4 regions of the Citrobacter koseri ATCC BAA-895 genome follow, and region 4 is predicted to be linked to each of the others. Evidence: predicted binding sites of a transcription regulator. Region 4 holds the regulator's gene; each other region holds the start of a gene.
The links. The regulator LexA, encoded in region 4, represses DNA repair genes until DNA is damaged. The targets are predictions, from matches to a motif close to TNCTGTATGTACATACAGNA.
Positions count from the first base shown of each region.

Region 1: the regulator LexA is predicted to act here: its motif matches at 4,057-4,076, upstream of sbmC (DNA gyrase inhibitor SbmC).
Region 2: the regulator LexA is predicted to act here: its motif matches at 2,407-2,426, upstream of dinB (DNA polymerase IV).
Region 3: the regulator LexA is predicted to act here: its motif matches at 2,153-2,172, upstream of uvrB (excinuclease ABC subunit UvrB).

Region 1 covers NC_009792.1:747,528-753,535, reverse strand. The annotation lists gene CKO_RS03375 (acetate/propionate family kinase) at 1-749, shown strand, start outside; gene CKO_RS03370 (GHMP family kinase ATP-binding protein) at 842-1,708, shown strand; gene CKO_RS03365 (DUF496 family protein) at 1,742-2,077, opposite strand; gene CKO_RS03360 (FUSC family protein) at 2,250-3,308, opposite strand; gene sbmC (DNA gyrase inhibitor SbmC) at 3,452-3,919, opposite strand; gene dacD (serine-type D-Ala-D-Ala carboxypeptidase DacD) at 4,168-5,340, opposite strand; gene sbcB (exodeoxyribonuclease I) at 5,564-6,008, shown strand, end outside.
Region 2 covers NC_009792.1:2,739,557-2,745,564, reverse strand. The annotation lists gene lpcA (D-sedoheptulose 7-phosphate isomerase) at 1-561, shown strand, start outside; gene CKO_RS12630 (class II glutamine amidotransferase) at 692-1,459, shown strand; gene dpaA (peptidoglycan meso-diaminopimelic acid protein amidase) at 1,430-2,170, opposite strand; gene dinB (DNA polymerase IV) at 2,442-3,497, shown strand; partial or broken gene CKO_RS23805 (hypothetical protein) at 3,453-3,602, opposite strand; gene pepD (cytosol nonspecific dipeptidase) at 3,616-5,073, opposite strand; gene gpt (xanthine phosphoribosyltransferase) at 5,331-5,789, shown strand; gene frsA (esterase FrsA) at 5,889-6,008, shown strand, end outside.
Region 3 covers NC_009792.1:2,170,622-2,176,629, reverse strand. The annotation lists gene bioF (8-amino-7-oxononanoate synthase) at 1-257, shown strand, start outside; gene bioC (malonyl-ACP O-methyltransferase BioC) at 244-999, shown strand; gene bioD (dethiobiotin synthase) at 992-1,678, shown strand; gene uvrB (excinuclease ABC subunit UvrB) at 2,246-4,267, shown strand; gene yvcK (uridine diphosphate-N-acetylglucosamine-binding protein YvcK) at 4,370-5,278, opposite strand; molybdenum cofactor riboswitch at 5,565-5,711, shown strand; gene moaA (GTP 3',8-cyclase MoaA) at 5,699-6,008, shown strand, end outside.
Region 4 covers NC_009792.1:3,600,631-3,606,638, reverse strand. The annotation lists gene ubiA (4-hydroxybenzoate octaprenyltransferase) at 1-229, shown strand, start outside; gene plsB (glycerol-3-phosphate 1-O-acyltransferase PlsB) at 321-2,741, opposite strand; gene CKO_RS16555 (diacylglycerol kinase) at 2,912-3,280, shown strand; gene lexA (transcriptional repressor LexA) at 3,404-4,012, shown strand; gene dinF (MATE family efflux transporter DinF) at 4,308-5,627, shown strand; gene CKO_RS16540 (CsbD family protein) at 5,765-5,974, shown strand.

The DNA.
Region 1 (6,008 bases), 1.9 Mb from region 4:
AGTCGGCCTATATTTACCCTCTGCCCTGGCGTTATTACACCGAGCTGGGTATTCGCCGCTATGGTTTTCACGGTACCAGCCATAAATATGTCAGCACAGCATTAGCTGAAAGACTGGGCGTCCCGCTCAGCGCCTTACGCGTTATTTGCTGCCATCTGGGTAATGGCAGCAGCATTTGCGCTATCAAAGGGGGGCAATCCGTCAATACATCAATGGGATTTACGCCGCAATCAGGCGTGATGATGGGAACCCGTAGCGGAGACATCGATCCCTCCATTCTGCCCTGGATTGCAGAACGTGAAGGGAAAACGCCCCAGCAGCTTAATTATTTATTAAACAATGAGTCGGGGCTGCTGGGCATTTCCGGCGTTTCGCATGATTACCGCGACGTTGAGCAGGCCGCCGATGGCGGAAATCGCCGGGCGGCGCTTGCGCTTACGCTATTTGCTGAGCGCATTCGCGCGACAATCGGCAGCTATATCATGCAAATGGGCGGTCTGGATGCGCTCATTTTTACCGGTGGAATCGGCGAAAACTCCGCCCGTGCCAGAGCGGCAGTCTGCCATAATCTGCATTTCCTGGGGCTGAGTATTGATGAGGAAAAAAACCTGCGCAACGCTACGTTTATTCAGGCAGAAAACGCAGTGGTGAAAGTGGCGGTCATTAATACCAATGAAGAGCTTATGATCGCACAAGATGTGATGCGGATTGCGTTAAGTGACAAGGTCACATTTGGCGTTTCCGCCTGATTTTGCCCGACTGCAACTTGCGGAAAATCATGGTAATAGCGCAATCGCCGTGACACTATGCGCCGAGGATTGCTGACCAGAAAGGTGAAAACGTGGCTGTTGCGCAATGCCCCGCGTCATGCGGAGAACTTATCCAGGGCTGGATTCTGGGCAGTGAGAAACTGGTCTCCTGCCCTGTCGAATGGTACAGCACAGTGGAAGTAAGCTCGGGCGCTCCCCTTGCGGATGAGCGCCCCCTTTCACGCGCAATGGTCAATCGGCTACTGGAATACTGGCGCTACCCTGCGCAGTGGAGCCAGGAAATTCGGATCGCAGTGCATTCCACCATTCCCGTCGCCAAAGGGATGGCCAGCAGTACCGCAGATATCGCGGCAACGGCGGTCGCAACCGCACACCATCTGGGGCATACGCTGGATGAACCCACGCTTGCACATCTGTGTGTTTCGCTTGAACCCACCGACAGCACCATTTTCCGTCAACTGACGCTTTTCGATCACAATGACGCCTCTACGCAAATAGCTTGTGAAGCGCAGCCACAGCTTGATCTTTTAGTCCTCGAAAGCCCAATAACGTTGCGCACGGCGGATTATCACCGCATCCTCCGACTGGAACGTCTGCATGCGGGGGCGGCGATGTTGCAGCAGGCATGGGAGAGAGTGCAGGAAGCCTGCATAACGCAAAACCCTCGTCGGATGGGGGAAGCCGCCACGCTCAGCGCTATCGCCAGCCAACAACTGTTACCAAAGCCAGGCTTTGATGCCCTGCTGGCGCTGGTGGAAACATGTGATTTATACGGTCTGAATGTGGCGCACAGCGGAAGCGTTGTCGGGCTGATGCTGGACAGGCAGCGCCATGACGTTGACCATATTAAGTGGGAACTCGCACAACGAAAACTGACGGAACACTGGCCCGATCAGCATTTGCTGAAGATGGTCACTGGCGGGGTTGAATTGCAGTGAGGAACTCGCGGTGTTCCCCACTGCCACAGGCTGTTACTCTGCTTTTGCGTCGCCGTTTTTCATTTCGCCCATCGCTTTCAGCTTTTTAGAAATGTCGCGGCGTTCTTTAGAAATTTCTGCGTTTTTGATGATGTAATCATCAACGCGGTCCTCATAGTCGCTCTTCATGCTGGCGATGATGCCCTGGATCGCTTCAACGCTCATACCTGGCTTGATGTAATCGCTCAGATTGTCCAGCAGCAGAACACGCTTCTGGTTGTCACGGATCTTTTTCTCAACGTCCTGGATTTCACGTTGCAGTTTGTTCTTACGGCGGAACAGACGAACAAATTCCAGTACGTCCTGGAAAGAAGGCTTGTTGGTTTCCATTTTTACACCCCTGATAATGTGAGATTCGGATTCGTTTAAGCAACCGCTATACGTTAGGGTAAACATTACTTTTAGCCGTTGCAGATGACAATGGTTTTATCCTTTTTCAGTATCATACCCTTAATCGGTGCTGAATCGAAGCAGCAGCCGAATCACGAGCGTCATCTGCTTTTTATTTGCGCAATGCCCGGCAGATCAAATGGGAGAGCAGCTCCAGTTGCCGCGCCGTCTCCATACTTAGCCAAACATAGCCATGAATAGGCGTTTCAGCCACGGTATTGCCATGATGCTCGTTTATCAACTGGCGCAGCTCCGCGACAATCTCATTGAGTTTTTCCGTGTTTGCCAGTACCGGTTGCGGGTTGCCTTCGAACAGCGCATGGGCGATGGTGAGTAACGTTTGCTGCGTCATTTGCTGCGTTTCGCGCAGCGTGTGCGCATTCAGCATCACAAAATGGCTGGCACGAGATGCCCAGTGTGCATTAATTTGCAGCTCAAGCATACAGACCAGATTGCGGTTCACGGTTTGAATCGCTTCGAATATCGACTTTTGAATGCGGGTTTCTTTACTGGCTGGCGTAATCAGCCCACGCATTTTGACGACGTCGCTCAGCAGTTTCTGTAAATGCTTCTCCAGCCGGGGACGCTCTAACAAATTTGGCGACAACGCGGCCTGATAGACCCGATTGTACGCCGTCACACAATGCGCCATCTGAATGCGCCAGTGTAAAAATGCGCGTTGCGGCCAGATGCCGGTGAACAGCATCGCCAGCAGCGAACCTAAAATAACATCCCCGCCGCGCCACAATGCCGTGTTCATGTCGCCTGCCGGCGCGCCTACCACCACGGCGAGCGTGATGCCGATCAACAGAGCCTGATACGGCTTTTTCCCTAACGCCAGCCAACCGCACAAGAACATTGCCGCAGCGCACCAGATCAACATCAGCGGGAGGGAAAAAAGCTCCAGACGTAACGCTACAAGACCTAATACCGACCCCAGAATCGTGCCGCCGATGCGCTCAAACGCACGGGGAACCACGTTCCCCCAAAAGGAGATCGGCCCCATAATGACGACCAGTGTGATCAGCGGCCAGGTGCCTTCCGGGATGTTGAACAGTCGAACCAGCAGGAAAGTGAGAATAAACGCCAGCGCAATGCGAATGCCGTGTACAACACGATAATGGCGATATAAACGAATTTCAAAGGGACTCAGCGATTTATCGGCCCGCACTCACGCACTCCGTCTGGAAATGACCAAAAAACGAATTGTACCCGCTTTTGCAGCGAAAATATCACCATAGCGGACAGGACTCGCACGTAAACTGCCCCGTCACGACGCCTATCCGCCGGGTACTGCGTACAATTTACACAGGGCTATTTCGACTGTACGGGTACATACATTTCAATGTCCCAGTACCCGTCTTCCGTTCCATTGTTAAGATAGACCTCAAAACACGGTTTAGCCGCTATCTGGTAGTGATTGTCCTGTAACAGGCTATTGAAAAACTGATACCAGGGCGTCGCGAAATCATGATTCTCAACGCGCGCCACCGCTGTCGCATACTGCCCGCCGGCGATCTCCGTCAGGATGACGCCTTCGCTATTTTTCGGAATGGTGAAATTATCCGGGACAGACACCACCGTATCGCAGCGGAGTTTTTCCGCCGGAACCTCATCTGGATTATCGTAGTAAACCGCGATCCATTCGAGCGGAACAACCTGATTCCCGTCAACCCACATCATAAGTTGTTCAAAACCTTGCTTCACCGTTTTTTCCCACGGGCCGACCATGTGAAAACCGGCGATATTACGCTTCTCTGCCTGCCTGATTTCGTAGTCCATACTGCCTCCGATAGTTTCACTGAGACTGATAGCACACCGTCGACCCGATGGCGCTGCGCGTATCAGGTCGACGGTGTTCCATAATGCATTGAAGTCAGCGCCGGATAAGGAAGCGATGTCCCCTCCGGCAAATCTTATACTGTATATAAACACAGCATAAGATTTTGCATATAAAGGTCACAAGGAAATCATGATGAGTATGTGAGCAGACTCGCACTCTTACCAGTCTGCCGTGTCAGAAAAGGGGGTTACGCCTTATGGTGGAAGTAATCGCTCAGTCGGGAAAAAACGCCGCCTTTGCCAACAGACTCCAGCGTCACCAGAGGCCAGTGCGCCACCAGTTTATCCCGATCGTATAGCTCAATTTCACCAACCCGCTGATGTGCGGCAATAGGGGCTTCAAGTTCTTTTTTATCAAGGGCATACCGGGCCTTAATATGCGGAATTTCAGTTTTCGGCAGCGCCATCCAGAAATCCTGCTCGGTGCCCAGAGCAATATTTTCTTTATCGCCGTACCAGATACGTTCCGTGCCAACCTGTTTGCCACTGCGTAAAATTTGTACCGTATCGAAATTTTGCTGTCCCCATTGCAACAACTTACGTGCCTGATCTTCGCGCCCTTTCGCGCTTTCCGCGCCCATCACAACGGCGATAAGACGACGCTGCCCGTCCACGGAGGAGGCAATCAGGTTAAAACCCGCGCCGGAGGTATGGCCGGTTTTCAACCCGTCGATATTCATGGTTTTATCCCACAGCAGTCCGTTACGGTTCTGCTGGGTAATACCGTTCCATGTCAGGCTCTTTTCACTGTACATATGATAAAACTCAGGCTCACCGTGAATAATGGCGCGGGACAATACCGCCAGATCATAGGCTGAGCTGTGCTGGCCTGGCGCATCCAGTCCGTGTACCGTTTCAAAATGGGTATCCTGCAACTTCAGGGTTTCAACGTAGTGATTCATCATGGCGACGAACTGCGGTTGCCCTCCGGCGATGTAATCCGCCAGCGCAACGCAGGCATCGTTTCCAGAGTCAACAATCAGCCCCCGGCTGAGATCCCGAACCGAAACGCGCTCCCCTTGTTTCAGAAACATTAATGAAGATCCCACAAAAACCGGGTTGTCTTTGGCCCAGGCATCACGTCCAACGGTTACGATATCGTCCGGGCTAATACGATGGCTGTCGATAGCGCGATCGACAACATAGCCAGTCATCAGCTTGGTCAGGCTGGCCGGGTTACGCCGCTGATGTTCATTACCTGCGGTCAGAATTTGACCTGTGGTGTAATCCATAAGTACCCATGACCCTGCCTGAATGGCCGGAGGCTGGGGAGAAAAATCTGGCACGTCGGCAGCCAGAGCGGAAGAAAGATTCATCGCGAGAAGTGAAGCGGCAATAAACAAACGGCATTTCAACACTATTTCCTCAGGAAAGTCATAATTGCCGTTCTTTTTACGGAAGTTCTGATAAACAAACAGGGATAAATTGCAAGAAAATGTGACATAACGCACGTTTTTCTATGCAGTGCCGGGCAGCGTAACCTTAACGCTCCCAATAACGACTCAGAAGCTGATAACACCGCCAGGATTTGATACCCTGCTGCGCAGAACCGCGCAAACACACAGTAACGGATAGAACTGAACAATGAATGACGGCAAGCAGCACCCTACCTTCCTGTTCCATGACTACGAAACCTTCGGGACTCACCCGGCGCTGGACAGACCCGCACAGTTTGCCTCCATCCGCACGGATAGCGACTTTAACATTATTGGCGAACCTGAAGTCTTTTACTGCAAGCCCGCCGATGATTACCTGCCTCAGCCAGGCGCTGTGCTCATCACCGGGATTACGCCGCAGGAAGCGCGCGACAAAGGAGAGAACGAAGCCGACTTTGCCAGACGTATTCATTCACTGTTCACCGTGCCAAAAACCTGTGTCGTCGGCTACAACAATGTCCGTTTTGATGATGAAGTCACGCGTAACATTTTGTATCGCAACTTCTACGATCCCTATGCCTGGAGCTGGCAGCACGACAACTCGCGCTGGGATTTGCTGGATGTGATGCGCGCCTGCTATGCCCTGCGCCCGG
Region 2 (6,008 bases), 860 kb from region 4:
CGTAACGAACTGAACGAAGCGGCGGAAACGCTGGCCAATTTTTTAAAAGATGAAGCCAATATTCACGCTATTCAGCGCGCGGCGGTCCTGCTGGCAGACAGTTTTAAAGCGGGTGGCAAGGTACTTTCCTGCGGTAACGGCGGCTCTCATTGCGACGCGATGCATTTTGCCGAAGAGCTGACCGGTCGCTACCGCGAAAACCGTCCAGGCTACCCGGCGATCGCTATTTCTGACGTCAGCCATATCTCCTGTGTCAGTAATGATTTTGGTTACGACTATGTTTTCTCCCGCTACGTTGAAGCGGTTGGCCGTGAAGGGGATGTGCTGTTAGGGATCTCAACTTCGGGCAACTCTGGTAACGTGATTAAAGCGATTGCCGCAGCACGCGAGAAGGGAATGAAAGTCATCACCCTGACCGGGAAAGACGGCGGTAAAATGGCAGGGACGGCGGATATTGAAATTCGCGTGCCGCATTTCGGTTATGCTGATCGTATTCAGGAAATCCATATCAAAGTGATTCATATCCTGATCCAATTGATCGAAAAAGAGATGGTTAAGTAAGCGGATAATTCTTTACTGTGTTTTTGCCGGATGACGACGTTAAAGCGTCTTATCCGGCCTACATTTGATTTGTCCAGGCCTGATAAGCGCAGCGCCATCAGGCGGTTCAGCGTTTTAAGGTAGGTGATGTATGTGCGAACTGCTCGGGATGAGCGCCAATGTGCCAACCGATATTTGCTTTAGTTTCACCGGGCTGGTTCAGCGTGGTGGAGGAACCGGGCCGCACAAAGACGGCTGGGGCATTACGTTTTATGAAGGTAAAGGGTGTCGCACGTTTAAAGATCCGCAACCCAGTTTTAATTCGCCCATCGCCAGACTGGTGCAAGACTATCCCATCAAATCCTGTTCCGTCGTTGCCCATATTCGCCAGGCGAATCGTGGGGAAGTGGCGCTGGAAAATACGCATCCGTTTACCCGTGAGCTTTGGGGGCGTAACTGGACGTATGCGCATAACGGGCAGCTCAACGGCTACAAATCGCTTGAAACCGGTAATTTTCGCCCGGTTGGTGAGACGGACAGCGAAAAAGCGTTCTGCTGGCTGCTGCATAAGCTGACGCAGCGTTATCCGCGCACGCCGGGCAATATGATGGCGGTATTTAAATATATTGCGACGCTGGCAGAAGAACTCCGTAAGAAAGGCGTCTTCAACATGCTGCTGTCAGACGGGCGCTATGTCATGGCCTATTGCTCGACCAATTTATTCTGGATCACCCGCCGCGCGCCGTTTGGCGTTGCCACGCTGTTGGACCAGGATGTGGAAATCGACTTCAGTTCACAAACCACACCGAATGATGTGGTTACCGTGATTGCAACGCAGCCGCTGACGGGAAATGAAACCTGGCAAAAGATTATGCCAGGCGAATGGCGATTATTTTGTCTCGGGGAGCGTATAGTTTGACGCCAGCTGTGGCTGAACCACTTCATGGCTCAACGGTTTGCTGACCACGTAACGGCCATCAACAACGGAAACTGTTGGTGGCTTACGGGTTTGCTCAAAGTAGTCGTAGCCCGGTTTTAGCTGCGTCCAGAAATCTTTGTAATACGAATACTTATGGCGCTGCATATTTGCATCGGTCATGCGGAAGGGATAGATGCTCACCTGTACGCTGGATTGCCCGAATACCAGGGCGCCGGTTACAAACTGGAAAATCTCATCAATGCCGCTGTCGGTCATGGCATAGCAACCGACGGAAACGCAGGCGCCGTGGATCATCAGATACTTACCTTCATAACCGTGTGCGCGGTCATAGGCGTTCGGAAAACCGATATTAATGGCCTTATAGAAACGGCTATCCGGTTTGAGCTGATTACGCTGGACGCTGTAAAAACCTTCCGGGCTTTTAAAGTCACCCTGGCGCTGTTTGGGGCCTAATCCACCGGAATAGTTGCAAATTTTGTAGCTGTCGAGCAATTGATATTGCTCACCCATCTTGACGTACAGATCGAGCGTACGCTCTTCTTTAAAGATCTGAATATAGACAGGCGACCCCATCAACTGCTGCTTATATTCTTTGCTGACTGGCGTGGTTGGGCTGCTACTGCTTAGCAAACCGGCAAATGAGACGCACGGGATCAGAAGCATCGCAAGAAAAAATGCGATTTTACGCATACTGCTTATTCCTTGATAAAACGGTTACACACGCCAGAACGGCAAACAGAGTCCCCAAATCAGACTAATCCGTATTTGGTGCGCTCACATTATCACCACGGCAGTTTTTCGCAAGCCCCAGGCGATGCGTTTACAATTTAGTTTCTCTTTATACTGAAATTTAGCCGTCAAGGCAGTCAGAACCCGGCGCATTCTGCCGCGGCTTAATTTCCACTCGCTTCTCACAATACAAAATATACTGTATACTTAAACAGTATTGCAGAGGTGAGCCATGCGCAAAATCATACATGTTGATATGGACTGTTTTTACGCGGCGGTTGAAATGCGCGATAACCCGGCCCTGCGTGATATTCCCATTGCTATCGGCGGCAGCCGCGAGCGCAGGGGCGTTATCAGTACGGCAAATTATCCCGCCCGCAAATTTGGCGTGCGCAGCGCGATGCCGACCGGTATGGCGCTTAAGCTTTGCCCGCACCTCACGCTATTGCCGGGGCGGTTTGAGGCGTATAAAGAAGCGTCGCAGCATATCCGTGAAATCTTCTCTCGTTATACCTCGCGTATAGAGCCGCTTTCGCTGGATGAAGCCTATCTGGACGTCACCGACAGCACTTATTGCCACGGCTCCGCCACGCTTATCGCTCAGGAAATCCGTCAGACGATTTTTAACGAACTCCAGCTCACCGCATCAGCAGGTATTGCTCCGGTTAAGTTTCTGGCAAAAATTGCTTCTGATCTTAATAAACCGAATGGGCAATATGTGATTACCCCCGCCGATGTTCCTGAGTTTCTCAAAACCTTACCGCTGGGGAAAATTCCGGGAGTGGGTAAAGTGTCTGCGGCCAGGCTGGAAACGATGGGGCTGCGTACCTGTGAAGACGTGCAAAAGTACGATCTGGCGATGTTACTCAAGCGCTTTGGTAAGTTTGGCCGCGTGTTATGGGAGCGTAGCCAGGGGATTGATGAGCGGGATGTGAACAATGAAAGACTGCGTAAATCGATAGGCGTTGAACGTACGCTGGCGGAGGATATTCACGAATGGGCGGAATGCGAGGCGATCATTGAGCGGTTATATCCAGAGCTGGAAAGGCGGCTGGCAAAAGTGAAGCCTGACCTGCTCATTGCCCGTCAGGGGGTTAAATTAAAATTTAACGATTTCCAACTGACCACTCAGGAGCACGTCTGGCCGCGTTTAAGCAAGGACGATTTAATCACGACGGCGCGTAAAACCTGGAATGAGCGGCGGGGAGGGCGGGGCGTGCGGCTGGTAGGGTTACACGTTACACTACTTGACCCGCAACTGGAAAGACAGCTTCTGCTGGGGCTGTGACTTTGATGTATTGCCGGATGGCGGAGTAAATGCCTTATCCGGCCTACAAATCAGCGTGTAGGCCGGGTTAGTTGTAGGCCGGATAAGCGCAGCGCCATCCGGCATTTAGCGCAGAATTTTACTTCGCCGGAATAGACTTCAGCAGTTCAGTCAGAAGCCGCCAGTAGTGACCGACGCTTTCGATATGAACCTGCTCATCTGGAGAGTGTGGGCCGGTAATGGTTGGCCCGATAGAGACCATGTCCATATCCGGGTACGGTTTTTTGAACAGACCGCATTCCAGACCCGCGTGAATAATCTGGATGTTCGGCGTCTTATTGAACAGACGCTGGTAAGTTTCACGCACCAGGTGCATTACCGGCGAGTTCGCATCTGGCTGCCAGCCCGGATAGCCGCCTTTTGCTTCGGTTTTCGCGCCAGCCAGTTTACCCAGCGAATCCAGCATGCTCACCACGTAGTCTTTACCGCTGTCGATCAGCGAGCGGATCAGGCAGTGGATTTCCACGTTGTTGTCGGTCATGGTCACAACGCCCACGTTCAGGGACGTCTCAACCACGCCTTTCGCTACGTCGGAATTGCGAATCACGCCGTTTGGCGTGGCGTTCAGCAGACGGATAAAGCCGTCGCGGGACGGGGCAGTCAGCGCCGCTTTGTCGTTAGCGGCAGCTTCCAGCAGAACCACCAGATTCTTCTCTTTCTCTGCCAGCTCGTTTTTCAGGATCTCCTGATAAGCGTTCACCCGCGTTTTCAGCGCATCGACGTTATCTGCCGCTACGGCAACGGTGGCGAAGGCTTCACGCGGGATAGCGTTACGCAGCGTACCGCCGTTGAAATCAACCAGACGCAGACCCAGTTCTTCAGCATGATCCGCCAGGAAGCGCACCAGCAGCTTGTTGGCATTGCCGAGACCGACGTGGATTTCGCCGCCGGAGTGGCCGCCTTTCAGGCCTTTCAGCGTCAGTTTAAAACTCTGGAAGTCCGCCGGAATGGCTTCACGGGACAGCGGCAGGTTAGAGGTAAAATCGATACCGCCTGCACAGCCCATGTAGATCTCACCTTCTTCTTCGGAGTCGGTATTGATCAGAATATCGGCCTGTAGCCAGCCAGACTGAAGGCCGAATGCGCCGTCCATACCGGCTTCTTCCGTCATGGTCAGCAGCACTTCCAGCGGGCCGTGCGCGACGTTGTCGTCAGCCAGAACGGCCAGCGCGGAAGCCATACCAATGCCGTTATCCGCGCCCAGCGTGGTGCCGCGGGCTTTTACCCACTCGCCGTCAATATAAGGCTGGATCGGATCTTTGGTGAAGTCGTGTACGGTGTCGTTGTTTTTCTGCGGAACCATATCCAGGTGCGCCTGCAAAACCACTGGCTTGCGGTTTTCCATACCTGCGGTGGCAGGTTTACGAATCAGGATATTACCGACCCGATCGCGCTCAGCGTGGAAACCTTTCTCTTTGGCCCAGCCCATAATGTGTTCAGCGAGCTGCTCTTCATGGTAGGACGGATGAGGAATAGAACAGATTTTTGCAAAAATATCCCACAGCGGTTGTGGAGATAATTGAGACAGTTCAGACACGATAAGTCTCCTTGACGATGTCCTGCAAAACTTTCTTGCAGGCCACAGGGTTAGCAGATTGATTGTCACCACAAGTCGGGCTTGCGAGATGCGATTGAGAATACCACTTTCCTGGTCTTCGGGTAGTATAAAGCACGTAAAAAGAGGGCTGGATTCCGCGAAACACTGGTTTTTAGCGCGTCAGGTCTCTATAATCTCGCGCAACCTGGTTCACCCTCAATTTTTAAGCCGTAGATAAACAGGCTGGGACACTTCACATGAGCGAAAAATACGTCGTCACCTGGGACATGTTGCAGATTCACGCACGCAAACTGGCAAGCCGCCTGATGCCTTCTGAACAATGGAAAGGCATTATTGCCGTCAGCCGTGGTGGTCTGGTACCGGGCGCATTGCTGGCGCGTGAGTTGGGTATTCGCCATGTCGATACCGTTTGCATCTCCAGCTACGACCACGACAACCAGCGCGAACTGAAAGTGCTGAAACGTGCGGAAGGCGATGGTGAAGGTTTCATCGTGATCGACGATCTGGTCGATACCGGCGGTACTGCTGTTGCTATCCGCGAAATGTACCCTAAAGCTCATTTCGTCACTATCTTCGCTAAACCGGCTGGCCGCCCGCTGGTGGATGATTATGTGATTGATATCCCGCAGGACACCTGGATTGAGCAGCCGTGGGATATGGGCGTGGTATTCGTCCCGCCAATCTCTGGTCGCTAATCACTGAAATTTTCAACGCCTGGCAATGCCGGGCGTTGTTTTTTTTAGCCGCACACACGTTACAATAGGCCTCAGTAAGTACCCTTGGAGGCTGCACGAATGTCACAGGCTAACCTCAGCGAAACCCTGTTTAAACCCCGCTTCAAACATCCTGAAACGTCGACGCTTGTCCGGCGCTTCAATCACGGAACGCAGCCGTCCGTGCAGTCCACTCTGGAT
Region 3 (6,008 bases), 1.4 Mb from region 4:
AGCGCTTCCGTTCGGGCGTTAAGGCCAGCGATTTTACGCTGGCAAATTCGCACAGTGCGATTCAGCCGCTGATTGTCGGAGACAATGCGCGCGCGTTACGGCTGGCGGATACTCTGCGGGAGCAGGGATGCTGGGTGAGCGCGATCCGACCGCCTACCGTTCCGGCCGGTACTGCCCGGTTGCGCCTGACGCTCACTCAGGCGCATGAAGCGCAGGATATTGATCGCTTACTGGAGGTGCTGGATGGCGCAGGTTGATAAGCAGGCGATTGCGGCCGCGTTTGGGCGCGCGGCGTCGCATTATGAGCAGCACGCTGAACTGCAACGCCAGAGTGCGGACGCGCTGCTGGCGCTGCTGGCAGGGCGCGAATGTGCGCACGTTCTGGACGCCGGTTGTGGGCCAGGGCGGATGAGCCGCTTCTGGCGAGAGCAGGGATGCGAGGTCACGGCGCTCGATCTCTCGGCGCAAATGCTGGATGAGGCGCGTCGTCAGCAGGCTGCTCACCATTACCTTGCGGCGGATATCGAAGCCATCCCGCTGGCGGCGGCGCGGTTTGATTTGGCATGGAGCAACCTGGCGGTGCAGTGGTGCGGCGACTTGCGCGGCGCGCTAAGCGAACTGTATCGCGTGGTGCGTCCTGGCGGCGTGGTGGCGTTTACCTCGCTGGCGCACGGATCGCTGCCGGAACTGCGTCAGGCCTGGCAGGCGGTAGATAACCGGGGGCATGCCAACCACTTTTTGTCGCCAGAGGCGATCGGCAATGCGATGCACGGCTGGCGCGTCCGTCAGCAGATCCAGGCGATCACCCTGTGGTTTGATGATGCGCTCAGCGCGATGCGTTCGCTTAAAGGCATTGGGGCGACGCATCTGCACGAGGGGCGTGAACCGCGCGTGTTAACGCGTTCGCAGTTGCGACAGTTACAGTTGGCCTGGCCGCAGCAGCAGGGGAAATATCCGCTGACGTATCAGCTTTTTTTGGGAGTCATTGAACGTGATTAAACGGTATTTTGTCACCGGGACGGACACTGAAGTCGGAAAAACGGTCGCCAGTTGCGCCCTGTTACAGGCTGCCGCGCAGAGCGGCTTTCGGACGGCAGGCTACAAGCCCGTGGCGTCGGGCAGCGAGATGACGGCGCAGGGGCTGCGCAATAGCGATGCCCTGGCGCTACAGCGCAACAGCACGCTGACGCTGGCCTATGAAGTGATCAACCCCTACACCTTTGCGGAACCGACCTCGCCGCACATTGTGAGCGCAGAGGAGGGGAGACCCGTTCAGGCCTCGGTGATGTCCGCCGGTTTACGCGCGCTGGAACGCCAGGCCGACTGGGTGTTAGTGGAAGGGGCGGGCGGCTGGTTTACTCCGCTTGGCGAAACGCTGACGTTTGCCGACTGGGTTGCGGCGGAGCACCTGCCGGTGATTCTGGTGGTGGGCGTGAAGCTTGGGTGTATCAATCATGCCATGCTGACGGCGCAGGCCGTGCAGCAAGCCGGGCTGACGCTTGCCGGGTGGGTAGCCAATGACGTGACGCCGCCCGGAAAGCGCCATGCGGAATACATGGCGACGCTAACGCGGGTGATTACGGCTCCTCTGCTGGGCGAAATCCCCTGGCTTTCCGGGAAGGCGGAAAGTGCATCAACAGGACAATATCTCGACCTGACGCGCCTGAAGGCGGTGTAAAACAGGTGAAAATGCGAGCAGGATCTCGCCTGCCGCCCGCGTTTCGTTAGCTGATAAAAATCAAAAAAAAGCGATAATTTTTTTTTAGCCCCTCATCAAGGGGCGTCCGCGCGATTTTGCCAGGCGGCAGTCCATACGGGCTGGACGCAGTTATCCACCATTCCTGTGGATAACCTTGTGTATTAGAGTTAGAAAACACAACGTAAGCGAGAGAAGACGCGGCCTGCGACTAAATTGATGCGAAAGGCGTCTTAAGTAAATAGTGCTTATGAAACAATTTGTTAGATAAAAGCAATGGCTGTAAGGAAAGTGTCACGGGTTGCCACAAATCTTTCATCACACATCTTGACAAGTGTTAAAAAAGTCTTTGGTTTGGGGATAACCGCATCTCACTGGTTTTTTATCTCGTCAGGGTCTACATTTTACGTCGCAATGCCGGGTGTTATCCCTTATTTGAGTAATACCTTAAGTCGCCACTGTTTTTTCATCCAGTATATTTTGCTGGCAATATTAGCGGCTCCGGGTAAAATTAGTGTCCTGCCCGCCCATTCCTTCAGGTAGCTGCCCATGAGTAAACCGTTCAAACTGAATTCCGCTTTTAAACCTTCAGGCGATCAGCCGGAGGCGATACGTCGTCTGGAGGAAGGTCTTGAAGATGGTCTGGCGCACCAGACGCTGTTGGGCGTAACGGGGTCAGGGAAAACGTTCACCATCGCCAATGTGATTGCCGATTTACAGCGCCCGACGATGGTGCTTGCGCCCAATAAAACGCTGGCGGCCCAGTTATACGGCGAAATGAAAGAGTTCTTCCCTGACAACGCGGTGGAATATTTCGTCTCTTACTATGACTACTATCAGCCAGAGGCGTATGTGCCCAGCTCCGACACCTTTATCGAAAAAGATGCGTCGGTGAATGAACACATAGAACAGATGCGACTGTCGGCGACCAAGGCGCTGCTTGAGCGGCGGGACGTTGTGGTCGTGGCTTCGGTTTCCGCTATCTACGGTCTGGGCGATCCCGATTTATACCTGAAGATGATGCTGCACCTGACGGTGGGGATGATCATCGATCAGCGCGCTATCCTGCGCCGTCTGGCGGAGTTGCAATATACCCGCAACGATCAGGCCTTCCAGCGCGGCACTTTCCGCGTACGCGGCGAGGTCATCGACATCTTCCCGGCGGAGTCTGACGATATTGCGCTGCGGGTTGAGCTGTTTGACGAAGAGGTTGAACGTCTGTCGCTGTTTGACCCGCTGACCGGGCAGGTTGAATCGACTATCCAGCGCTACACCATCTACCCGAAAACGCACTACGTTACGCCGCGCGAGCGCATCGTACAGGCGATGGAGGAGATCAAAGACGAACTGGTGGACAGACGCAGGATCATGCAGGAAAACAATAAGCTGCTGGAAGAACAGCGCTTAACCCAGCGTACGCAGTTCGATCTGGAAATGATGAACGAACTGGGATATTGCTCGGGGATTGAAAACTACTCCCGCTACCTTTCCGGGCGCGGGCCTGGCGAGCCGCCGCCGACGCTGTTTGATTATCTGCCAGCCGATGGCCTGTTAGTCGTGGATGAATCTCACGTCACGATTCCGCAAATCGGCGGGATGTTTCGTGGGGACAGGGCGCGCAAAGAGACGCTGGTGGAGTACGGTTTCCGTCTGCCGTCAGCGCTGGATAACCGTCCGCTAAAATTTGAAGAGTTTGAAGCGCTGGCCCCGCAAACCATCTACGTTTCCGCCACGCCGGGCAACTATGAGCTGGAGAAATCCGGCGGCGAGGTGGTGGATCAGGTGGTGCGTCCTACCGGGCTGCTGGACCCGATCATTGAAGTTCGGCCGGTGGCGACGCAGGTTGATGATCTGCTCTCTGAGATCCGCCTGCGGGCGGCGATTAACGAACGTGTGCTGGTGACAACGCTGACCAAACGAATGGCGGAAGATCTTACCGAATATCTCGAAGAACACGGCGAGCGCGTACGTTACCTGCACTCGGACATCGATACCGTTGAGCGTATGGAAATCATTCGTGATTTGCGTCTGGGCGAGTTTGACGTGCTGGTGGGGATCAACCTGTTGCGAGAAGGGCTGGACATGCCTGAGGTCTCGCTGGTGGCGATTCTGGACGCAGACAAAGAAGGGTTCCTGCGTTCAGAGCGTTCGCTGATTCAGACCATTGGCCGTGCGGCGCGTAACGTCAACGGGAAGGCGATCCTCTATGGCGATAAGATCACCCCGTCGATGGCGAAAGCGATAGGCGAAACCGAACGTCGTCGCGAGAAACAGCAGTTATACAACGAAGAGCACGGTATCGTTCCGCAGGGGCTGAATAAGAAAGTGGTCGATATTCTGGCGTTGGGTCAGAACATCGCGAAAACCAAAGCGAAGGGCAAAGGGAAGTCCCGCGCAGCGGCGAAATCGGGTGTGGTTGAGATGGATATGACGCCGAAAGCGTTGCAGCAGAAAATTCATGAGCTGGAAGGCCAGATGATGCAGCATGCGCAAAACCTGGAGTTTGAAGAAGCCGCAGAGATCCGCGACCAGTTGCATCAGCTACGTGAGCTGTTTATCGCGGCGTCCTGACGATGGCGGATGGCGACGTAAAGCGTCTTATCCGGCCTACGGTTGTGCCGCCTGTTGTGTGTAGGCCCGGTAAGCGAAGCGCCACCGGGCAAATCTGAACGCTTACCCCAACGCCTGTATCGCTTTCTCCAGCGCGTTATGCAGCAGCTGTCGGTCATGGCGATACGGAATATCGCTGGCTTCCAGCACTTCCTGAATCACAATCCGGCCCGTCACCGCCGAGGCATCCACTTTCGGGCCAACCACAATGGCGTCGATAACCTGTTTCCCGACGTATTGCTCCATAATCGCCAGTTTGTCGACAAGCGTTAAGCTGGCGGCGGGCAGACTCAATTCGCGCCCCAGATTACCGATATAGACCATCGGCGCTGGAGTACGGCGCAGCGCCTGCGCCAGCTCATCAAGCAGCAGAATCGGCATCAAACTGGTGTAGAAACTTCCGGGGCCAATCAGAATCAAATCGGCTTCGCTAATGGCCTGCACCGCTTCCCGGGTGGTGGGGACTTTCGGTGACAGCATCAGCTCCTGCGGCGGGGTTGCCAGTTGATCGATATTCACCTCGCCGTATACTTCATGCCCCTGATCGTCGATGGCCATCAGGTCTACCGGCAGCTCCGACATAGGGATTAAATGCGCATCCACCTTCAACAAATTGCGAATTAAATTTATCGCTTCGAGAGGCCGCACGCTCAGGTGATCCAGCGCCTTTAACATCAGATTTCCGAGGTTATGGCCGGAAAGTTCACCATTACCGCCAAAACGGTACTCAAACATCGCCGACGCGACGCTGGGTTCGGTAATTAACTGGTTCAGACAGTTGCGCATATCGCCCCAGGCGATGCCCCCTTCAGAGCGGCGAATACGGCCTGTGGAACCCCCGTTATCGGTAGTGGTGACAATACCGGTCAGGCGCGAGCCTAATGAAGAGAGTGAAGAGAGAACGCGTCCTAATCCATGCCCTCCGCCAAGAGCGACAACACGGTCCAGGTCTGCCAGCGTACGATTGCGCATACAAATTCCTAATATCAGAGATACTGCGCTACAGTAGCGCAAATAGCGCCTTTTCAGCAATTAGCCAACGAACAACGATGGAAAATAAATCCATCCCCTCTACCTCTTTCGGATAGGGTTAGCCTGATGGCTAACTGATGTATATCAATGCAAAAGTGTGATTTTTGCTTATTCTGTAGCGAAATAGCACGATCATGACGCTATATACATGATTATATAGCGTAAAGTGGGAATGGCAAAAATGCTATTTACACGCTAGTATCGGCATAACCACCTTTTTAAGCGATGCTTAAAAAGACACTCTAGCCTCTACGCCTGTGTCAAATTGATATGGTGTTTTGGCCGTGACAAGCCTCGAAAGAGTTTGCCACCAGGGCGCAGGAAGAAATGACTCCGCCTCCCGTATTTGGAAAGGTGTACATGGCCTCACAACTTACCGATGCTTTCGCACGTAAGTTTTATTACTTACGTCTGTCGATTACTGATGTGTGTAACTTTCGTTGCACATACTGCCTGCCGGATGGCTACAAGCCTGGCGGTGTCACCAATAACGGCTTTCTGACCGTCGATGAAATTCGCCGTGTGACGCGCGCGTTTGCCAGTCTGGGCACCGAAAAAGTGCGCCTTACCGGCGGTGAACCGTCGCTGCGTCGCGACTTTACCGACATCATTGCCGCCGTGCGTGAAAACGACGCGATTCGCCAGATTGCGGTGACCACTAATGGGTATC
Region 4 (6,008 bases):
TATCGGGATTTTGCAGATTGCGGTGCTGGCGCTAATGGCGCTGATTGGCTGGCTGAACGGGCTGGGCTGGGGGTATTACTGGTCGGTGCTGGTGGCTGGCGCGCTGTTTGTGTATCAGCAGAAACTGATTGTCGGGCGCGAACGTGAAGCCTGTTTTAAAGCGTTTATGAACAATAACTACGTCGGCCTGGTGCTGTTTTTAGGGCTGGCGATGAGTTACGTTGGTTGAAAAAAAGCCCGGTAGCGCTTACCGGGCCTACATAACATATTGCGCAGAATGTAGGCCGGGTAGGGCGAAGCCGCCACCCGGCTTTTTATTGTCACTCGCCCTGCGTTGCGCTCTCAATGGTCAGACGCACATCCGACGTGATCAAATCGGCCAACATCTGATACACCTTCATCGTCTGCTCAGGCTCGGCGTCTCCGGTATCGCTGATGTATTTCTCATCACGCAGAGTCAGCACCAGAGAACTGAACACCGCTTTATCGAAGAACTCCGGCGCGTTAATGCCGTGCAGAACGGAAAGACGTTGCGCGACCGTGCGGCTCTCTTTTTCCAGCGTACCACGGTTGATCGACGGATTCGCGCTCAACAGCCAGAAGGTGATGGCATAGCGTTGCAGCGTTTCGCGCGCGCCAGCCGCCAGCAGTTGCAGCGTGCGAGAATGTGCCGGATTGATATGCAGCTCATCGTTCTGTACGGCGATCAGCCCCTGACGTTGCATCTCACTGCTCAGCGCGTCAATCACGCTGGCAAGCTCATCGTGTTCCCAACGCAGGAACAGTTCCGCTTTCAGCATCGGATAGAGCACGTCAACATGCTGCATCAGCGCGTCACGCGAGATGTGGCGGTGCTGGGTAATGATGGCCGCCATCAGGGAAGGCAGAACCAGCATATGCGCGATGTTGTTGCGATAGTAGGTCATCAACACGGCCTGCTCGCGCGGCAGAATGATGATATCGCCGATGGTGTCTTTCTCGACCTCAAACTTGTTCATCTGCAAGGCGTGGTCGATCAGTTCACTGGCGCTCTGCGCAGGAACCGTAGAATCCGCCGCGTACGGCACGTTGCGCAGCAGACTCAGATAGCAGTCGAGCTGTTCAGTCAGCTGCTCACGGGTCAGAGAGCGCTGGCGGGAAGCCAGTAGCGCGGTGCAGCACAGGTTCATGGCGTTGGCTGCACCGGCGTTGTTAATGCGCACCATCAGATCGGCGGCAATGTTATTCACCGTCGGTGTCAGCCAGGCCGGGCGGATAGACTCGATAGGATCGATGGATTCACGCCACTCCGGCACATGCTGGTTGAGGTAAGTCATCAATGGCATCGGTTCGCCAAAGTTGACGTAGCCCTGGCCCAGATTACGCAGTTTGCTTAAACCGCGCAGCATCTGCGGCAGGCTCTCTTTCTCTTTCGTCGCGCCACGCAACTCTTTGGCGTAAGTGCCCACTTCCATCACATGCTCATAGCCGATGTAGATCGGCACCAGCGTGATAGGACGCGTGCCGCCGCGCAACATCGCCTGAATGGTCATCGACAGCGTGCCGGTTTTCGGGTCGAGCAGACGACCGGTACGCGATCGACCGCCTTCGACGAAATATTCGACTGAGTAACCACGGCTGAACAGCTCGCCCAGGTATTCACGGAAAACGGTGGAGTAGAGCTTGTTGCCCTTGAAGGTACGACGAATAAAGAACGCGCCCAGACGGCGGAAAATCGGACCCGCCGGCCAGAAGTTCAGGTTGATGCCCGCAGCGATATGCGGCGGCACCAGCCCCTGGTGATACAGCACGTAGGAAAGCAGCATATAGTCCATATGGCTGCGGTGGCAGGGCACATAGACAATTTCATGCCCGTCGTGCGCCAACTGACGAACGCGCTCGGCGTTATGGACGTTAATCCCCTGATAAAGACGGTTCCAGGTAAAGCCCAGAATACGGTCGGTCAGACGGATCATCTCGTAGGAGAAGTTGGCGGCAATCTCTTCCATCAGCGCAATGGCGTTTTGCTGCGCCTTTTCATGGGAGATTTTTTTGCTGCGCGCTTCATCTTCCACGGCGCGAGCGATGGCTTTTGAAGCCAGCAGCTTGTTAAACAGATCCTGACGGGCTGGCAGACGCGGCCCGACCGCCGCCAGACGTTGACGGGCGAAGTGCATACGCGCCACGCGCGCCAGTTTCTGCGCGATTGTCTTGTCAGTGCCGTGTTCGTCAGCCATCCGGCGCAAAGACACGGACGGCGAGAAACGAACAAAGCTGTCGCGTCCCAGCCAGGAGACGGCAAAGAATTTCTGCACGCCGTTCAGCATACGTAAAGGCGGGTTATCTTCTCCTTTTTCGCGCCCCGGAGAGCGGCCAAACATCACCGATACCGGCACCATTTGCACATCCAGATCGGGATTGCTGCGGTGGAGATCGAGATAGTTGTGGAAAAGCTTAATGGACTCTTCTTTTGGCGTGTAATAGGTGAAGACACGCGGCCCGCCGTGAATAAAGACATAACGCGGCAGCAGCGTTCCGTCGATCTCCAGCGGCTCCAGCGGGTCGGGAAGATCGTGCGCCAGACACTGGGCGCGCAGCGTCAGCAGGTCTGCTTTGGAGTTGTACGGCAATACGTACATAATAGGGCGCGATGTATCAAGCCCCAACTCCGGGGCAGGATCTGCCGGAATAGACTTGCTTTTTACCAGCACGCTTAATGGTAAATTCAGTAATTTGTAGTAAATTCGTGGCCAGCCGGACATAAACGATGTAAAGCCTCTGGTTAATAATGCAAATGCGCTGCAAGGATATCAGAAAGTCTGGTGAATTTCTGGTGTATCCCGTCATACTTCGCGCTGCGTTGCCGTCGCCCGAATCATACGGGCCAACGATATAATTTCATTGACGCTAATAATGCAAAAAGGTTCTTTTAATGGCCAATAATACCACTGGATTCACCCGAATCATTAAAGCCGCAGGCTATTCCTGGAAAGGTTTTCGCGCCGCATGGGTCAACGAAGCGGCGTTTCGCCAGGAAAGCATCGCCGTGCTGGCAGGTGTGCTGATTGCCTGCTGGCTGGATGTGGATGCCATTACTCGCGTACTGCTGATTGGTTCTGTGATGCTGGTGATGATTGTTGAAATCCTTAACAGCGCCATTGAAGCTGTTGTTGACCGTATTGGCTCTGAATACCATGAACTCTCCGGTCGCGCGAAGGACATGGGGTCTGCGGCGGTGCTGCTGTCTATTTTCGTCGCGCTGATGACCTGGGGTCTCCTGCTATGGTCACATTTCCGCTAAGGTTTTTTCGATAAAGATTCCATAACGGTATAAAACTCCTGTTTTCTGCGCAGTTTATGGTTCCAAAATCACCTTTAGCTGTATATACTCACAGCATAACTGTATATACACCCAGGGGGCGGAATGAAAGCGTTAACGGCCAGGCAGCAAGAGGTGTTTGATCTCATTCGGGATCACATCAGCCAGACAGGTATGCCACCAACGCGTGCGGAGATCGCGCAGCGTTTGGGGTTCCGTTCCCCAAACGCCGCTGAAGAACACCTGAAAGCGCTGGCGCGTAAAGGGGTGATTGAAATTGTTTCCGGCGCATCGCGCGGTATTCGCCTGCTTCTGGACGAAGAAGAAGGGTTGCCGCTGGTCGGTCGCGTCGCCGCCGGTGAACCGCTGCTGGCGCAGCAGCATATCGAAGGCCATTATCAGGTCGATCCTTCGCTGTTTAAACCCAATGCTGATTTTCTGCTGCGTGTTAGCGGCATGTCGATGAAAGATATCGGAATTATGGACGGCGATCTGCTGGCAGTGCATAAAACCCAGGATGTCCGTAACGGCCAGGTGGTTGTGGCGCGTATTGACGATGAAGTCACGGTAAAACGCCTGAAAAAACAGGGCAATAAAGTTGAACTTTTGCCAGAAAATAGCGAATTTAAACCGATTGTGGTTGACCTGCGTGAGCAGAGCTTCACCATCGAAGGACTGGCGGTAGGCGTTATCCGTAACGGTGAATGGCTGTAATCAGGCGCTGGCACAACGCCTGATGGCGCTGCGCTTATCAGGCCTACAAATATCCCCGTAGGCCGGATAAGGCGTTTATGCCGCCATCTGGCAAATGTGCCCATAGTACCGTAGGCCGGATACGGCGTTTATGCCGCCATCCGGCAAATGTACCCGTAGTACCGTAGGCCGGATAAGGCGTTTACGCCGCCATCCAGCAAATGTACCCATAGTACCGTAGGCCGGATAAGGCATTTATGCCGCCATCCGGCGATTAATCGATTGGTTTATTTGACTTTTTCTCAGGCTCATCTGCATGCCTTTCTTCACATCCTCTGACAAAGCACTCTGGCACCTCGCCTTACCCATGATTTTTTCCAACATCACCGTTCCCTTACTGGGTCTGGTGGATACGGCTGTTATTGGTCATCTCGATAGCCCCGTCTATCTGGGTGGTGTTGCCATTGGCGCAACCGCAACCAGCTTCCTTTTCATGCTGTTGCTCTTCTTACGCATGAGCACTACCGGGTTAACGGCGCAGGCCTTTGGCGCGAAAAATCCGCAAGCGCTGGCGAGAGCGTTGGTGCAACCACTCATCCTGGCGCTGAGCGCGGGGGCGCTGATTGCGCTGCTGCGCACGCCGATTATCGATCTGGCATTGCATATCGTTGGCGGTAGCGAAGCGGTGCTGGAGCAGGCAAGACGCTTTCTGGCGATCCGCTGGCTGAGTGCCCCGGCATCTCTGGCGAATCTGGTTTTGCTTGGTTGGCTGCTTGGCGTTCAGTACGCCCGTGCGCCGGTTATCCTGCTGATTGTCGGGAATATCCTGAACATCGTTCTCGACCTGTGGCTGGTTATGGGGCTGCACATGAACGTGCAGGGGGCTGCGCTGGCGACGGTCATCGCTGAATATGCCACGCTGTTAATTGGTCTGCTGATGGTACGCAAAGTCCTTCGTTTGCGCGGTGTCTCTCCCGGTATGTTGAAACAGGCCTGGCGCGGGAACTTCCGTCGTTTGCTGGCGCTTAATCGCGACATCATGCTGCGTTCGCTGCTGCTGCAACTCTGTTTTGGCGCAATCACGGTACTGGGCGCCCGTATGGGAAGCGATATCATTGCGGTGAATGCCGTTCTTATGACGTTGCTGACCTTTACTGCCTATGCGCTGGACGGCTTTGCCTATGCGGTAGAAGCCCATTCGGGTCAGGCTTATGGCGCGCGGGACGGCAGCCAGCTACTGGACGTATGGCGGGCGGCGTGTCGCCAGTCGGGAATTGTGGCGCTGCTGTTTGCGCTGGTTTATGTGCTGGCGGGTGAGTACATCATCGCACTGCTGACTTCGCTGCCGCAGATTCAGCTTCTGGCCGATCGCTATCTTATCTGGCAGGTGATTCTGCCGTTGGTGGGCGTCTGGTGCTATTTGCTGGACGGTATGTTTATCGGGGCGACGCGGGCGGCTGAAATGCGTAACAGCATGGCTGTCGCCGCAGCCGGGTTTGCGCTCACCCTACTGACGATACCGCTGCTGGGGAACCACGGACTGTGGCTTGCGCTAACCGTTTTTCTGGCGCTTCGTGGGCTTTCTCTGGCATTTATCTGGCGGCGACACTGGCGAAAAGGGACCTGGTTTGCCTGAGTCCGGTGGTTAAAAACTCTGAATTAAAAAACGAAGGCCGAATCACTGACTACAATTAATCTCACGTTCAGCAGAAAACGTAATGCGTTTGAGCGACGTTCTCCCGCTATTCACAACCGAACGATGAGGACTTGATGATGAATAAAGACGAAATCGGCGGCAACTGGAAACAGTTTAAAGGTAAAGTGAAAGAGCAATGGGGCAAACTGACCGATGACGATATGACAGTCATCGAAGGTAAGCGTGATCAACTGGTGGGTAAAGTCCAGGAACGCTATGGTTACGCAAAAGATGAGGCGGAAAAAGAAGTGAAAGAATGGGAAAACCGTAACGACTACCGCTGGTAATCAACTTCTCCTGCCCGTGAGTACAAGGACGTAC